2 regions of the Rhizobium sp. LjRoot258 genome follow, and region 2 is predicted to be linked to the other one. Evidence: predicted binding sites of a transcription regulator. Region 2 holds the regulator's gene; the other holds the start of a gene.

Region 1 (8,987 bases), 2.3 Mb from region 2:
AACACTTCTCTCGTCGACTTTTCACGAAGCAACAGGCGGATAAAGGTGCTCGGCGCCGCGATAGTCCGAAACTGAATAGCAGCCTTCGCCCGTCTTTCTGATCGACTGTCCAGCGATGACGGCCTTGCCGTGGCCACCGGGTATGTCGAGTATGTAGGTGGGTTGGCAGAGACCGGAGATCCGGCCGCGCAAAGCGGCGACTAGTTTCTGTCCTTCTTCGATCGTCAGCCGAAAATGGCTCGTTCCGGGCGCGAGATCCGGATGGTGCAGGTAGTAAGGCTTCACACGGGTCTCGACAAAGGCCTTCATCAACTCTGCAAGCACGGTCGGATCATCATTGACGCCCTTAAGGAGCACCGATTGGCTGATCATGACTATTCCGGCATCGACGAGGCGGGCGCAGGCCGCACGCGCTTCATTCGTCAGCTCGCGCGGATGATTGGCATGCAGGGCCACGTAAACAGTTTTGCCACTCGCTCTCAGCGCCGCAATCAAGGCCGCATCGACGCTTGACGGATCAACGACAGGGACACGTGTATGGAACCGCACGATCTTCACGTGATCGATCGACGCCAACTGGCGAAGAATTTCTGCCAGCCGCCGCGGAGACAGCACCAACGGATCGCCGCCTGTCAGGATCACCTCCCAGATTTCCTCGTGGTTGCGGATGTAGGCAAAGGCTGCCGTCATTGCCCCGGGGTCCAGCGTGCCGAGGCCCTGCGGACCGACCATCTCGCGGCGAAAGCAGAAGCGACAGTAGACCGGGCATACGTGAACGGCCTTCAACAACACCCGGTCGGGATAGCGATGAACGATCCCTTGCACGGGACTGTGGGCTTCGTCGCCGATCGGGTCTGCACGCTCTCCCTGAGCAACGATAAGTTCGACCGGGTCCGGCACGAATTGCCGGGCGATCGGGTCTGCAGCGTCCGTGCGATCGATGAGACCCGCGACCGTTGGCGTCAATGCAATGGCGTAATGCGCGGAAACCTCCGCCAAGGCTTCCCGGTCTCTTTGACCGAGCAGCCCGGCGCGTTCCAGACCCTCGACGGTCTTGATAGGCCCGACACTGTTCATCTGCCATACTCCGCGACCGGCGCCCACATCACCTGATCGATCCGCGACGCCCCGGTTGCCAGCATCACCAACCGGTCGAAGCCAAGGGCGATACCGCTCGCCTCCGGCATGATGGCAAGGGCGTCCAGAAAATCCTCGTCGATCGGATAGGTCTCGCCATAGATGCGGGCCTTCTCGGACATCTCGATCTCGAAGCGGCGGCGCTGCTCCGCCGGATTGGTGAGCTCACCGAAGCCGTTTGCGAGCTCGACACCACAGGCATAGACCTCGAAACGTTCGGCAACGCGAGGATCATGCGCCGACGGACGCGCCAGCGCTGCTTCCGACACCGGATATTCGTCAAGAATGGTGACGCGGCCGAAGCCCAGCTGAGGTTCGACCTTTTCAACGAGCACGCGGCTGAACAAATCCGCCCAACCGTCATCGTCGGCAACGCGCATGCCGATCCGCTTCATCTCGCTCGCGAGATGCGCTCGATCCGTCGCACCGTCGGTCGCAACGGACGCCAGGAGATCTATACCCGCATAGCGGTCGAAAGCTGCGGCAACGCTTATCCGGTCCGGCCCCACAAACGGATCGCACGCGCTACCTCGATAGGTCAGGCGTGTCGTCTTCGTGGTTTCTGCAGCAAGCGCCACAATGCGAACGCAGTCCATCATCAGGCTCTCGTAGCTTTCGTCCACACGATACCATTCAAGCATCGTGAATTCCGGATGATGCAACGGTCCGCGCTCGCGATTGCGGTAGACGTGCGCGAAGCAGGCGATGCGCTGCTCTCCGGCCGAAAGCAATTTCTTGCAGGCAAACTCAGGCGAGGTATGCAGATAAAGCGGCGCCGCCTTCTGACCGTCGGTCGTCAATGCTTCGGTGGCAAACGCATGAAGATGCGCCTCGTTGCCTGGCGACACCTGCAGCGTCGCGGTGTCGACTTCCAGAAAATCCTCGCTCAGGAAGTAGCCACGCAACGCAGACTGGATCGCATTCCGCCCAATCAGGAACGGGCGACGGTCCAAATGCACGCTCGGCGTCCACCACGGCGATACTTTGGCGATCGAGGGCTTCATCGGCATTGTCCTGACCGACCTATCCAACGCTGGGGCTGGCTATTTGCCGGATTTTAGGTTAGTTGCGCCCCAAAAGAACAATCAATTGCGTCTCCGAGGCTGTATCGACAGTCCTCTACGACGCCAAAAGCCGAGTTACAAGGAAGTCTTAATGGTCAAGGTCATCGCCTCTTCCGTCCGCAAGGGCAACGTTCTCGACGTGGATGGCAAGCTCTACGTCGTTCTGACTGCCCAGAACTTCCATCCGGGCAAGGGCACGCCGGTTACCCAGGTCGACATGCGTCGTATCGTCGACGGCGTTAAGGTCGCCGAGCGCTGGCGTACGACCGAACAGGTCGAGCGCGCCTTCGTCGAAGACGTGAACTTCCAGTATCTTTACGAAGATGGTGAAGGATTCCACTTCATGAACCCGGCGACCTACGATCAGGTGGTCGTGAACGATGAAACGATGGGCGATCAGAAGGCCTATCTGCAGGAAGGCATGACCTGCATTCTGTCGATCCATGAAGGCGTTCCGCTTGCGCTCGAGCTGCCGCGCCATGTGACCCTCGAAATTACGGAAACCGAACCGGTCGTTAAGGGCCAGACGGCTTCTTCCTCCTACAAGCCGGCAATGCTGTCGAACGGCGTGCGCACCATGGTGCCGCCGCATATTAACGCCGGCACGCGCGTGGTTATCGCCACGGAAGACAATTCCTACGTCGAGCGCGCAAAGGACTGATCGTGCGCCTGATGCGCTGAGAAAACGAAGGCCGCTTCGGAAACGAAGCGGCCTTTTTCTTGTCAGCAGTTGCGTTCATATCGCGACTGCTGTTCAAACAAAAAGCGCCGATCACGCCGGCGCTTTTTTCTTAAAGTAACAAAGTTAGGTCGCAGGCCTCCTCAGTCGGCCCCGCCTTAGTAGCGCGGGCAACGTGCTTCGTAGCGGCGGCCATATCTGTCCCTGTAGACGCAGTAGCCACGACGCTCAACGGACTGGCCGATCAATGCGCCAGCAAGACCGCCGGCTACGGCACCGATTGCTGCGCCGCCCCAGCTGTGGCTAACAGCACCACCAATAATGGCGCCGCTGCCTGCACCGATCGCGGTGCCTTGTTCAGTCGCCGTGCAAGAAGCAAGCGCCCCAACAAGGGCGCCAATAAGAACAATCTTTTTCATCATGAGATAACTCCGAGTTTTTTCGTCGCTTAGATGCGACCCATTAGCACAAGGACAATAATAATTACGAGAACTAGTCCCAAACCGCCGGAAGGTCCATAGCCCCATCCACGGCTATAACCCCAATTTGGTAAGGCGCCGATCAAAAGCAGAATGAGGATGATGAGAAGTATCGTGCCAAGCATGGTTCAAGTCCTCGACGTCAGTGCACTCGGAATGGACGAGAAACACGCATCACTGATTTTTGTTCCATATGTATCAAATGTTCCGCTTTGACGGTAAGACCACCCGATCAAGCCCGATTTTCGGTCGCTCCGCGTAACGCAACACCATCGCGAAAAGACTGAGGCAGAAGTCGCCCGGCGATTTCCGGGAAAAGCGGTTAACAAAGCCGAATCCAACCCGCCCACGCGTATGACGCGAATTTTACGATTCAGCATCTTGTGGGAAAAAGCGATTCAAAATCAATACTTAGCCGTGAACAAACACTGAATCAGCCGGAGTCAGCGATTCGTCTCCGATTCGTTCTCAAGCTGTTCCGAATCGGAAAACGAGCAATCTGCAAGCTATTCGCGCAACAGAAAACCGCGGAGTAAATTCAAATCAGCCCTTGCGTTTGAGACAACGGCTGTCCATGTGTTGTGTGCTTCGGAGAGGAGCTGACTTGATCTGGGGCGCCCCGCCTCATCTGCAGGACCATGACACTGACATCGCAGCCGATGATACTGAGTGGGCGCGGAGTAACCGCGGTGCTCGGGCCAACCAATACCGGCAAGACGCATTATGCCATCGAGCGCATGGTTGCCCACGGCACCGGCGTGATCGGGCTGCCGTTGCGGCTGCTGGCACGCGAGGTCTACACACGCGTCGCCGAAAAGGTCGGAATCCAGAATGTTGCGCTGGTAACGGGCGAGGAGAAGATATCGCCTCCCAACGCCCGCTTTTCGGTCTGTACCGTCGAGGCAATGCCGCGCGAGACCAAGGCAGCTTTCGTCGCCATCGATGAAGTTCAGCTTGCCGGCGATCTGGAGCGCGGGCACATCTTCACGGACCGCATCCTGCACCTGCGCGGCCGCGACGAAACCCTGTTGCTCGGCGCCGGCACGATGCGCCCGATTCTGCAGCAACTTCTCCCCGGAATCACCGTGGTCGAGCGACCCCGGCTTTCTCACCTGTTCTACGCTGGACAGAAGAAGACCACCCGCCTGCCGCAGCGCTCGGCGATTGTCGCTTTCTCCGCGGACGAAGTCTATGCGATCGCTGAGTTGATCCGCAGACAGCGTGGCGGGGCGGCCGTGGTTCTCGGAGCCCTCAGTCCGCGCACCCGCAATGCGCAGGTGGCGCTTTATCAGGCCGGGGATGTGGAATATCTGGTCGCGACGGATGCGATCGGCATGGGTCTCAATCTCGATGTCGATCACGTCGCCTTCGCGCAGGATCGCAAATTCGACGGCTATCAGTTCCGCAACCTCAACCCTGCCGAACTCGGGCAGATTGCCGGTCGCGCAGGCCGCCATGTTCGCGACGGAACATTTGGCGTCACCGGCCAAGTGGATCCTTTTGATGAGGAATTGGTCGAACGCATCGAAGGTCATGAGTTCGACAATGTAAAAGTGCTGCAGTGGCGCACAAAGAACCTCGATTTCGCTTCCATTCATGCGCTGCGGGCGAGCCTTGAAACCGGCCCTACCGTTTCCGGCCTGACACGCGCTCTGCCTGCCGTCGACCAGCAAGCGCTGGAACACCTGTCGCGTTACCCTGAAATCATTGACCTTGCTGACAATCCGGCGCGGGTCGAGAAGTTGTGGGAGGCGTGCGCGCTGCCGGACTACCGGCGCATTGCCCCGGCCCAACACGCCGATCTCATCTCCACCCTCTTTTCCGATCTCGTGCGCTATGGCACGGTAAACGAGGACTTCCTTGCCGAGCAGGTACATCGTGCGGATCGAACAGACGGTGAAATTGACACGCTTTCGGCGCGAATCGCGCAGATAAGGACTTGGACCTATGTATCGAATCGGCCCAATTGGCTTGCCGATCCGACACACTGGCAGGAAAAGACGCGGGAAATCGAAGATCGATTGTCCGATGCGTTACATGAAAGGTTGACGAAACGCTTTGTTGATCGCAGGACATCTGTGCTCATGAAGCGCCTGAGAGAGAATGCGATGCTGGAAGCTGAAATCAGTGTAAATGGCGATGTCTTCGTTGAAGGACATCATGTGGGGCAACTGTCGGGATTCCGGTTCACGCCCATTTCGGGAGCGGATGGACCGGACGCTAAGGCTGTTCAGTCTGCTTCGCAAAAGGCGCTCGCTCTGGAATTCGAGGCACGTGCTGCTCGCCTCCATGCGGCCGGCAATGGCGATCTCGCGATCGGCTCCGACGGTTCGATCCGCTGGTTGGGCGATCCGGTGGCACGTCTGGCGGGAAGCGATCATGTGATGCGCCCGCGCGTCATCATTCTTGCCGACGAGCAGTTGACCGGCAATGCGCGCGACCACGTGGCCGCTCGTATCGAGCGCTTTGTAAATCATCACATCAGCACGGTCCTGAAGCCGCTTGACGATCTGTCCCGCGCAGAGGATCTGCAAGGCCTGGCGAAGGGCCTGGCATTTCAGCTCGTCGAGAACCTCGGTGTTCTGTTCCGGCGCGACGTAACCGAAGAGGTAAAGTCCCTGGATCAGGATGCGCGCGCCTCCATGCGCCGCTATGGCGTTCGCTTCGGCGCCTACCATATCTTCGTTCCCGCTCTTCTGAAGCCCGCGCCGGCCGAGCTCATCACGCTCCTCTGGGCGCTGAAGAATGACGGTCTCGACAAGCCCGGGTATGGCGATCTCATTCCTGTGCTTGCTGCGGGCCGCACTTCGGTCGTGACCGATCCAGGTTTCGAGCGCACGTTCTACAAGCTGGCCGGCTTCCGGTTCCTTGGCAAACGCGCAGTTCGCATCGATATCCTGGAGCGCCTGGCGGATATCATTCGCCCGCTGCTTCAGTGGAAGCCCGGCCAGGCCAATCGCCCGGAAGGCGCATATGACGGCCGTCGCTTCACCACGACGACCGCCATGCTTTCGATCCTTGGCGCCACCCTCGAGGACATGGAAGAGATCTTGAAGGGACTCGGCTATCGTGCCGATGCCGTGAAGGCAGAAGAGGCGGCAGCCTATTTGTCGGCTCAGGACGCCTCGGCGGCACCGGCGACCGAAACCGCATCCGAGGAAAATGCCGAGAAAGCGGATCATGACGATGCCGACAGCACATCGGAGGAGCCCGCCTCGGAAGTCCCCGCTGCCGAAGCAGTGAGCGCCGAACAGCCCGTCGCCGCTACCGCGGAAGAGGCCGAGGAACCGAAGCCGGTCCTTCTCTGGCGGCTCGGTGGCCGTACGGACAATCAGCGTCAGGCTCGCAGCCCCGGCGAACGCCGCGGCGGCAACAATCGCAGCCAGGACCGCGGACCTGGTCATCGTCGCCAAGGCGGTGAAGGTGGAGAAGGCCGCGACGGCAACCGCCAGCATCATGGCAAGGACGGCGGCAAGCCACAGCAGGGACGCGGCGACCGCAACGAACAGCGTGGCGACCGTCAGGACCGGGGCGATCGCAAGGATCGCAACAACCGCGGCGGCCCGCAGCCGTTGCGCTTCGAGGCAAAGCCACCGCGCAAGGAAAAGCCGATCGATCCGGATTCGCCTTTCGCCAAGCTCGCTGCCTTGAAGGAGCAGATGAAGAAGTAAGCAGATGGGCGGGGATGCACAGCCAGGAAGCGGTTCGCGACAGCGCATCGACAAGTGGCTGTTCTTCACACGTATGGTGAAATCGCGCTCGCTGGCACAAAGCTACATTCAATCCGGGCATGTACGGATCAATGGCGAGCGCGCGCTCCAACCGAGCCAAACGATCAAAGCAGGCGATAAGGTCGAGCTTGCACTGGAGCGGCGCGACGTTGTCCTCATCGTCAAGTCGGGAGGTAAGCGACGTGGCCCGTACGAGGAAGCCCGGCTGCTCTACGAGGACCTTACGCCGCCACCCGATGAGGCAAAGCGCTTGACGCCTTACGAACAGGCGATCCGTGCCACCGGCGCGGGCAGGCCCACGAAGAAGGATCGCCGTGCAATCGACAGGCTGATCTCGGACGAGGATTAGAAAACTCTGTCCAAACTGCCGGGTTTTGCGATTTCTTTATTCTTGAAATCCGCAGGCAAAGCCGATACGTCACAGTCAACTTGCCGGATAGCGTGACTGCCTCCCAAGCCTGTCAACGCTTCCTCTCCGGTTAAGGGAAAGGCGCGACGTTCCAGGTTGCCCGGCCCCATTGTATGGAAGTCCTGGAGTTCTTCATGACCTATGTCGTGACCGACAATTGCATTCGCTGCAAATATACCGACTGCGTGGAAGTCTGCCCTGTCGACTGCTTCTATGAAGGCGAGAACTTCCTCGTCATTCATCCCGACGAGTGCATCGACTGTGGCGTTTGCGAACCGGAATGTCCCGCCGAGGCGATCAAGCCGGATACGGAGCCGGGCCTCGACAAGTGGCTCAAGATCAATGCCGAGTATGCCAGCATCTGGCCGAACATCACAGTCAAGAAAGACGGTATGCCTGAGGCAAAGGAATTGGACGGCGAAAGTGGCAAGTTCGAGAAGTATTTCTCGGAAAAGCCCGGATCAGGCGACTGATCCCATCTGTTTCGAAGCCTGAGCCTGAAACCGTGTTCAGTTGGCTGAAAAAGGCCTGAAGCGTGCCGCCGGCATATGGGTGGCATGTGTTGCGCGCATGACTCAGGCGCAGTAAATTATTGATTTCCTCATATTTTTGTGATAGCTTTTCTAAACTGATCCATTTGCGGCATGAAGCATGCCCGAACCACCACGAAAGCAAAACAAATCCACAAACGCGGTTTCCGTGACATATCAATGCCTTGAGCCGTGAGGTTCCAAGCTTGTGCGCGCGGATATGTCCGCTTTTGTCCGGTAGGACCAGAAGTAAGTCACCCGACGGATCTGACCGTCTCATCCGGGCCTGACTGACCCGGCTCCGGCTGCAGCCGGAAGCGTAACAGGGAGTTTTTGAATAGAATGACGACCCAGCAGAAAAAACCTTCTTCCGCACGTCACGGCTTCAAGACCGGTGAATCGATCGTGTACCCCGCACATGGCGTCGGTACCATCAGCGCCATCGAAGAGCAAGAAGTAGCAGGCATGAAGCTCGAACTTTTCGTTATCGATTTCGAGAAGGACAAGATGCGCCTGAAAGTGCCGGTCGCCAAGGCCATGAGCATCGGCATGCGTAAACTCTCCGAAACCGATTTTGTCGAGCGTGCATTGAAGGTTGTGCAGGGCAAGGCGCGCGTCAAGCGTACCATGTGGTCCCGTCGCGCCCAGGAATATGATGCCAAGATCAATTCCGGCGACCTCATCGCCATCGCTGAAGTTGTCCGCGATCTCTATCGCGCCGAGAACCAGCCGGAACAGTCCTATTCCGAACGCCAGCTTTACGAAGCTGCGCTTGATCGCATGGCACGCGAGATCGCTGCCGTGAACAAGATGTCGGAAACGGAAGCCGTCCGTCTCGTAGAGACCAACCTCAACAAGGGTCCGAAGCGCGGCAAGGCAATCGAGGAAGACGAATCTCAGGACGAAGCTGCATAAGCTCCTTGTTTTTCTTGCAAAAAACCCGGCCTCGCGCCGGGTT
Region 2 (8,987 bases):
CCGCCTCTCTACATCGTCGAATCCTACATGCTTGCACTTGAGGCGGTGCAGCGTCCGGAAGTCGCGCGGAAGAATATCGAGCGCATCCAGACTGTCCTGAAGCCCGCCTATGAGGATCGCCGCAAATACTGGTCGGAAACCGCGCTCAGCGCCGATCTCAAGGAAAAACTCCTGAACGACGTCCTCGTCAAAGGCGACGTCTTCTGGAAGGTGATGGCGGAAGAACTCGCCCCGGCCATTCTCAAGGACGACAATGCCGTCATCCCGGCGGCCTTCGAGAAGCTTTCAACGAATTTCCATATTCATGAAGAGGCCGTCAACAAGCTCGTGGATATGGCGAACGCCTTCCTTGCTGCTGCCGAAAAGGATGCCGCCGAACAGACCCGCATCCTCTCCACGATCACGCTTGCGGCAGCCGCTGTCTCGTTTTGCCTGTTGCTCGGCGGCCTCTATGCCTTCCGCCGACGCGCTATCGTGCCGCTCTCGGCGATGCGCGACTATATGGCGATCCTTGCCGGTGGCGATTATTCGAAGGAAGTGCCCTTCAGCCGCCGCGCCGACGAGATCGGCGAGATGGCTCGCGCCGTTACCGTCTTCCGTCAATCTGCTGAAGAGCGAAACAATATCCGCGAGCGCCAAGATGCCGAACGCCAGGTGCAGACACAGCGTGATGCGGTCATTGCCGCGACCAAGGCAGAAGAGGACGCCGCCCGCGAGCGCGTCATTGCAAGCCTGAGCCGCGGTCTGGAGCGCCTTTCCGGCGGCGACCTCACTGTCCAGCTCAGCGAACCCTTCGAAGCTGCCTACGAAAAGCTGCGCCAGGAGTTCAACTCGAGCATCCGCACGCTTTCCGGCGCAATGAAGGAAATCTCGGCCGTCACGAATACCGTAAGGACCGGCTCGAGCGAAATCGCCTCGAGCACGGACGATCTGGCCCGGCGAACGGAACATCAGGCCGCCTCACTGGAGCAGGCAGCCTCCGCGCTCGACCAGATCACCGTCACCGTCAAGAACTCATCGGAACGGGCCAATGAAGCGAACGCGATGATGACGGCGACCAAGGAAAGCGCCAGCTACTCGGCAACCGTCGTGCACGAGGCGGTGGCCGCGATGGAGAAGATCGAGACATCATCCGCTCAGATCGGCCAGATCATCAACGTCATCGACGAAATCGCCTTCCAGACCAACCTCCTCGCGCTCAATGCCGGTGTGGAGGCCGCCCGTGCGGGTGAGGCCGGAAAAGGCTTTGCCGTCGTTGCGCAGGAAGTGCGCGACCTTGCCGGTCGCTCTGCCAATCTGGCGAAAGAAATCAAACAGTTGATCGAGACGTCCTCCAGCCAGGTTTCAGCAGGCGTTGGCCTCGTCAACCGCACAGGCGAAGCGCTCAGCAATATCGATCAGCAGGTTCTGAAAGTCACTGCGCTGATCGAGGGGATCGTGCGTTCTTCCTCCGAACAAACCACCGCGCTCCTGGAAGTCAACGCCGCCGTCAACACCATGGACAGCGTCACGCAGCAGAACGCGGCGATGGTCGAGCAAACCAGCGCCGCCTGCCGAGAGCTCGGCGACGAGGCGGTGCACCTCAATCACCTGCTGTCTCGTTTCCGTCTCGACGATACGAGCAACTCCGTGACCAAGGGGTATCCCTCCGACAAACGGATGGCGCTTGCCGGTTGACGGCCGGCACCTTGTGCAGGTTCAGGCAGCCTTGGCGATCCCATCGAAGGCCAACAGCTTTTCGAGTAGCCGCGGCATATCCTTCAGGTGAACCATGTTCGGCCCGTCGGACGGCGCATTGTCAGGGTCTTCGTGCGTTTCGATGAAGACGCCGGCGACACCAACGGCAACGGCTGCCCGTGCCAGCGTCTCCACGAATTCGCGCTGGCCGCCGCTTGAGCCACCCTGCCCGCCCGGCTGCTGCACCGAATGCGTGGCGTCAAAGATCACGGGAGCGCCCATCGCCGCCATGATCGGCAGCGAACGCATGTCCGAAACCAGCGTGTTGTAGCCGAAGGAGGCGCCACGCTCGCAAAGCAGGATATTGGGGTTGCCGGTCGAGTTCAGCTTGTTGAGGACGTTCTTCATGTCCCAAGGAGCAAGGAACTGGCCCTTCTTGACGTTGATGGTGCGGCCGGTCTTGGCGGCTGCAACCAGCAGGTCGGTCTGGCGGCTGAGGAAGGCCGGGATCTGCAGGATGTCGACGACGGTCGCTACCTCGGCGCACTGCTCCTCGGTGTGGATGTCGGTTAGAACCGGAAAGCCATATTCCTTCTTGAGGTCAGCAAAGACCTCCAGCGCCGTTTCAAGGCCGATCCCACGCTGGGCCGACAGCGAGGTGCGGTTCGCCTTGTCGAAGGAGGACTTGTAGACGAGGCCGAGGCCAAGCTTGTCGCAGAGTTCCTTTAGCACGCCGGCGACCATGAAGGCATGGTCGCGGCTCTCCATCTGGCAGGGCCCAGCAATCAGCGACAGCTTACCGGCATTGGAAAAGGTGACGCGGCCGGCGCCTTCGCCAACCACGACTTCGGACTTTGTCTGGCTCATCGTTTCTCCTCAAAGGCGAAGAGCGCGCCCTGCCCGGCAGCCGCCTTCACCAGAATTCGATTGTTTTTGCGCGTGTAGGTCATCCCGTTAGCAGCCAAATGCGCTTCTGTCACGGCAAGATCGTCGACCTTGAAGACGATGGCAATGCCTCTCAGGCCGCGATCGGTCGACGCTGCAGGAAGGTCGAAATAGGCATACAATCCATCGGGGGATAGAATGCTGATCCTGGCATTCGGAGTGACGACGCTCACGCCGAAGGCGTCGTTGACAATGACCGGGCTGTGCGCCGCTGCGCGTACGAATGATCCGAACGCCTTGGGATCTGGCGAGACCAGAGCGATCTCTGCGATCCCATGGACGCCGTTTGCGTGCACATGCAGCGCTTTTCGATCGGCCGGCAGCGGATTGACCCGTTGGCACGTGAAAAAGAAGAAGTCCGGAGCCCGCAGATCCACCGCGAAAGCGAGCTTGAACGCGGCTGTGGCCTCCGATCCATCGGGCATCTTCATCGGTCGCTCGAACTGCAGCATCTCGCCGCCATTGATCCTTTCGGAAAGGAACCGAGCGTGGTCGCGATCGGCATCTGCGGTCGCGAAGACCACGGCAGAGAATCCATCATCCCCGCATCGAAACCGAAAGGCGCGATCACGCGCGGTGAAGACATTCCCTTTCTTTGCCGACGCCTCGTGCAGTTCCGCGCTGGCGACCCCCAGGGGCTCTAGGTAAGTTTCGTCGGAGAAGAATATGCAGGCGTTCTCGGTTCCAAACGGATGCCGGGCATCGGGCGCGACGGTGAATCCTAGTTTTCCGAGACGTTCGCGCGCGAGCCCAATATTGGAGACCGGCAGCACGATGTGGTCCAGCGGATGCGCTTCGCTCATAGCAACTCTCCGGAATTTGCGAAGATGTGCGCCGGGTAGCAGGACAATGCAACCCCCTTCGGCGCTTTCAGTCAAATGAGCTGAGAAAACTGAACAAGTTGCGGGCAAGTTTTACGAAAATTTAGGCACTTGCGGAACACATATGGAACATATAGTGTCTGTTCTGGCTTTGTTTCACGACTCTGGGGTTCAACTTCGATGCTGACGCGCAAACAACAGGAGCTTCTTCTCTTCATTCACGAGCGAATGAAGGAGTCCGGTGTCCCCCCTTCTTTCGATGAAATGAAAGATGCCTTGGACCTCGCGTCGAAGTCAGGCATTCATCGGCTGATTACAGCGCTCGAAGAACGTGGCTTCATTCGCCGACTGCCGAATCGGGCCCGCGCCCTGGAGGTCATCAAGCTTCCAGAGGCATATAACCCGAGCTTGCAACCCCGCCGCGGCTTTTCGCCGAGCGTCATCGAAGGCAGTCTCGGCAAACCGCAACCGGTTGCGCCACCGAAACCGGTAGCACATGCCGACAACGGCAGCTCCGCCTCTGTACCGGTTATGGGACGGATCGCCGCCGGTGTGCCGATTTCGGCAATCCAGAACAATACTCACGACATCACGGTTCCGGCCGACATGCTTGGCCCAGGCGAGCACTATGCGCTTGAGGTCAAGGGCGACTCGATGATCGAAGCGGGCATTTTCGATGGCGACACGGTGATCATTCGCAATGGCAGCACCGCAAATCCCGGCGACATCGTTGTCGCACTCGTCGATGACGAAGAAGCGACCCTCAAGCGCTTCCGCCGGAAGGGCGCCTCCATTGCGCTTGAGGCCGCGAACCCGGCTTATGAAACGCGTATTTTTGGACCCGACCGCGTCAAGGTTCAGGGCAAGCTCGTCGGCCTCATTCGTCGTTATCATTAGAGGCAGGCGGCTCACCGTCAAACGTGCCGCTTCGCCAGTTGTACGCCCGATGCGGCATCCAGGGGCGGTCAAGCGTGGTATAGGCGGCCGTAACGACGGGTGAGCCCAGGTCGTCTATCCCCTCGGCGGCGCCAGAGCCGCGCAGGATTTCTCCGGTGAACAGCAGTGCGCCCGACCGGCATTCGGTCGCACGCAGGCGAACGGGCGTCACGACGATATCGGCGGTATCGCACGCAGCGCCGACGTAAGCGAGGTTTTCGACGATTGTCAGAACGTAGCCGCTATCGTGCGGGGCGGTGCGCCAGGCGCCTTTCAGGCAAACGACGCGGTTTTCAACGCCCGTCGCAGAGGCTGCCGCAACGCATTGCGGGCATGACGCAATTCCTCATCCGAGAGTCCTGGAGCTTGGCCTTCGCTGTCCCCGCCGCCGGTCAGGGGCGATACGCTTCAGTACTCGGTAGCTGGTCTAGCTCCGCCGCCAGCGCCCTTCGCCATTGATCGAAAATCAGCGCCAACGCAACAAACCATGCCCCAAGGCGGATCGTTGGCCGGTCACTTGCGAGCTCAAACCAGAGGGCGGCGCCGGCCCCGAGGAAGACCGGAGAAAATACGAAGAACCGCCCATGATCCATCTCCGTCGCCACCGCGCGTCGAAACCACGAAGAGCAGCTGAGCGTCGCGGTCGTAACCCACGTTGGCCAGGAGACGGGTGATTGCGTGCGGAAGGCGCGCGGAGGCTTTTGACCAGATTGAGCCCGGACAAAGAACGCTCTGCCACGCGAGCAAGCGCATCCGCGCCGGGGGCGGCCTGTCTCACAAATGGCTTCAACCCCGGCATGCATCTGCGCCGAAAAACAGCCCCCTTGCAACCACAAAGCAAGCTCTTCAGGCTCGAGGCAACAATAATCGATTGAAATCTGAAGGAAAATCGGAAGCCAGAAAAGCCAAGGATAATCATCAGCTTCTGCTATGCGCAGGGCTCATCGCAGCAGTGCCCAAAAGTTGATACTGCGATGCACAAAATGGCATCACGGGAACTTGGCATTGGGCGCGCGATCATATAGCTATCGTCGACGACGCTTAACCCTATGGCGCTTTTATGGCGCCAACCGCCAGTTTGGAGGATCAGCATGACGGAACAAAGCGCAACACTGAAAATCGGTGATAAATCAGTCGATCTCGCCGTCAAGAGCGGCACGATCGGCCCTGACGTCATTGATATCGGCGCCCTGTACAAGCACACGGCTTCCTTCACGTACGATCCTGGTTTCACCTCGACCGCATCCTGTGAATCGAAGATCACCTACATCGATGGTGATGCCGGCGTATTGCTACATCGCGGTTATCCGATCGAGCAACTTGCCGAGCATGGCGACTTCCTCGAGGTCTGCTACCTGCTTCTCTACGGCGAACTGCCGACCGCGGCCCAGAAGAAGGATTTCGACTATCGCGTCACGCATCACACGATGGTGCATGAGCAGATGAGCCGGTTCTTCACGGGCTTCCGCCGCGACGCGCATCCGATGGCTGTCATGTGCGGCTGCGTCGGTGCATTGTCGGCCTTCTACCACGACTCCACCGACATCACGGATCCGCATCAGCGCATGGTCGCAAGCCTGCGCATGATCGCCAAGATGCCGACGCTTGCGGCCATGGCCTACAAGTATCACGTCGGCCAGCCCTTCGTTTACCCGAAGAACGATCTCGACTACGCCTCGAACTTCCTGCGCATGTGCTTTGCTGTTCCGTGCGAAGAATATGTCGTCAATCCGGTGCTGTCGCGCGCCATGGACCGCATCTTCATCCTGCACGCCGACCACGAGCAGAATGCATCGACCTCGACGGTCCGCCTCGCTGGCTCATCGGGTGCAAACCCGTTCGCCTGCATCGCCGCCGGCATTGCCTGCCTCTGGGGCCCGGCTCACGGGGGCGCCAATGAAGCAGCGCTGAACATGCTGACCGAGATCGGCACTGTCGACCGTATTCCGGAGTACATAGCCCGCGCCAAGGACAAGAACGATCCGTTCCGCCTCATGGGCTTCGGTCATCGCGTCTACAAGAACTACGATCCGCGCGCCAAGATCATGCAGAAGACGACGCACGAGGTTCTCGGCGAACTCGGCGTCAAGGACGACCCTTTGCTCGAGGTTGCAATGGAACTGGAGCGTATCGCTCTCACTGATGAATACTTCATCGAAAAGAAGCTCTATCCGAATATCGACTTCTACTCCGGCATCACGCTCAAGGCTCTGGGCTTCCCCACGACCATGTTCACCGTGTTGTTTGCTCTGGCCCGCACGGTGGGCTGGATTGCACAGTGGAACGAGATGATCGAAGACCCGGAGCAGCGTATCGGCCGTCCGCGCCAGCTCTACATCGGCGAGCCGCAGCGCGATTACCTGCCGGTCTCCAAGCGCTAAACCGCGACAGCAGACAGCAAAGAGCCCGGTCAGAAATGGCCGGGCTTTTTCTTTTGAAGGACGTCGAGAACGATCTCAGCCGCGTGTTCTCCGGGCGGCTTTTCCGTCTGCATCCTCTGCCAGAGGACGTCAAACCCCTCCATCATCGCCCGTCGCGGCAAGGTATCTGCCGAAAGCTTCTCCATCCAGCGTGCAAAGCTGCCGCCTCGGACGACTTCATTGATATATTCGGGCACGACAGTGTAGTCCGCGATCAGGTTCGGAAGGGCCGCGCTCCACGTCTTGATCTTGCTGGTCATGAGCTTGATGATCCAGTCGGTCTTGTAGGCCGAAATGCAGGGAACACCGGTCAGCGCAAGCTCCAGCACGACAGTCCCGGACGCGGCCATGGCCGCATCCGCTTCAGCGAATGCCTGCCACTTCGCCTCCACCCCTGTCACGATCTCCGGCTTGGTCGTCCAATCCTTGACGAGATCACGGATCATGGGGTCGCGTCGTGGCATGGTCGGCAAAACGAAGCGCACGTCGCCGTTGCGCGCCACCAGCTCGCTCACGGCATCGCCAAAATGCGGCAGCAGCTTCATGATCTCGGACGAACGCGAACCGGGCAGCAACATCACCGTCTTGCGGTCGGTTTCACTTCGCGGTTTCGTCTGCGCACGCTGGCGCCGTGCGTCCAGCAGGTTCGGATCGGCAGTCAAACGGTGACCAACGTAGATTGTCGGCGGACCACCCAGCTTGCGCATCACTTCCGGCTCGAAGGGCAAGACTGCCAGCACCTGGTCCACGTAAGCGAGCATGCGCTGCGCGCGGTATTCCTTCCACGCCCATACGCTTGGACAGACATAATTGACGACGGGCAGTTCAGGCAGCGCCACGCGCACACGCTTGGCGACCCTATGGGTGAAATCGGGACTGTCGACGATAATAAGCACATCCGGCTTTGCCGCGATGATCGCCGCCGCCGTCTCTCGAATGCGTCGAACCAGCCGCGGCAGGTTCGAAAGCACTTGTGTGATGCCCATGACCGACAGTTCGGAGAAATCGAAAAGCGAGCGCAGGCCCAGCGCGTCCAGCCCCTCGCCGCCGACGCCGATCAGCTCCACGCGACCTTGATACTGCCGCTTCAGGGCCGCGACCAGATCGGCGCCCAGAAGATCGCCCGAAACCTCTCCAACGACGATAGCAACTTTTAGCGAAGACTCGCTCACGCTAACCCCCAGGATGGCAATCCCCTATCCAGTCCGCACACGAAGATACCAGCCTCATCCGCGGCCTTGATGACAGCGTCACGCTCCAGGATCAGCGAGCGGCCCGCTTCAACGGCCACGCCGGCCAATCCCGCCTGACGCAGGTTCTCGATCGTCGAAATACCGATCGATGGCAGGTCCGCGCGGATATCCTGCTGAGGCTTGCAGAGTTTCACGAGCACGCCGCGCCGGCGCGCGGAAATTCGCCCAGCCGACCGCAGGTTCGCGACACGCTCCAGCATGCTGTCCGTGCCTTCCACTCCTTCGAGCGCAACGATGCGGCCGCCGACTGAAACCGACCCCTGACCAACGTCCAGCCTACCGAGCGCATCCGCCGCTTCGGCTGCTCGTATGATGTCCTTCGTATCGTCGGCGCTTGGCTGCAAGGCGCCCAATGGACCGACGGATGCAAGCAGATCCGGTGCGATCTCGTGCGCGCCGACGACCCGGCGTCCATTCTCTTCAATCAAGGTGATAACCATACGCAGCACCGTATCGTCGCCACCAGCGAGCAGCGTACGGATTGTCGACGGCAATTTCACCAGCGTCTTCAGCGTCGGCCGGACTTCCCGCCACTCCGGACGCCGGCGTACAGCGCCAGACATGACGACGCGGTCGATGCCGTTGCTTTCAAAGACGCGATTGAGAGCAGCGAAATCGCCGACGCCGATGACTGCGTGGTCAAAGCCTTCCCAAGAACGGTCGGCCTCGTCCTTGAGCGCAACAATGAAGGGATTCTCACCTGCTTGCCGCGCCGCGGTGGCGACATGAGACGGCAGAAGGCCACTGCCCGCGATGATTGCCAAGCGGCCTTTTGTCATGTCACCAGCGAGAGCCAAGCATCACCCTTTCTGTCCCCTCGTCGGAGAGGAAAGAGCGCGATCGCTTTCGGCGGCAATGAAATCGAGAATCTGAATGACCTGTTCGCAATCGGCATACTCTTCCCTGATCGCGGCGGCATTGTCCCGGATCGAACC

What was found. The regulator LexA, encoded in region 2, represses DNA repair genes until DNA is damaged. The targets are predictions, from matches to a motif close to TGTTCNNNNTGTGTTCNG.
Region 1: ACSQ9D_RS18060 (helicase-related protein) is a predicted target of LexA. The motif match lies at 3,823-3,840, and genes of this name have one in related genera.

What each region holds. Positions count from the first base shown of each region.
Region 1 covers NZ_CAXUST020000001.1:3,672,724-3,681,710, forward strand. The annotation lists gene ACSQ9D_RS18035 (lysine-2,3-aminomutase-like protein) at 22-1,077, opposite strand; gene epmA (EF-P lysine aminoacylase EpmA) at 1,074-2,141, opposite strand; gene efp (elongation factor P) at 2,293-2,862, shown strand; gene ACSQ9D_RS18050 (YMGG-like glycine zipper-containing protein) at 3,039-3,302, opposite strand; gene ACSQ9D_RS18055 (DUF3309 family protein) at 3,329-3,484, opposite strand; gene ACSQ9D_RS18060 (helicase-related protein) at 3,998-7,030, shown strand; gene ACSQ9D_RS18065 (RNA-binding S4 domain-containing protein) at 7,035-7,439, shown strand; gene fdxA (ferredoxin FdxA) at 7,634-7,972, shown strand; gene ACSQ9D_RS18075 (CarD family transcriptional regulator) at 8,372-8,944, shown strand.
Region 2 covers NZ_CAXUST020000001.1:1,365,515-1,374,501, reverse strand. The annotation lists gene ACSQ9D_RS06915 (methyl-accepting chemotaxis protein) at 1-1,677, shown strand, start outside; gene kdsA (3-deoxy-8-phosphooctulonate synthase) at 1,699-2,544, opposite strand; gene ACSQ9D_RS06905 (VOC family protein) at 2,541-3,425, opposite strand; gene lexA (transcriptional repressor LexA) at 3,624-4,340, shown strand; gene gltA (citrate synthase) at 5,471-6,760, shown strand; gene lpxB (lipid-A-disaccharide synthase) at 6,790-7,971, opposite strand; gene ACSQ9D_RS06885 (LpxI family protein) at 7,968-8,849, opposite strand; gene lpxA (acyl-ACP--UDP-N-acetylglucosamine O-acyltransferase) at 8,853-8,987, opposite strand, start outside.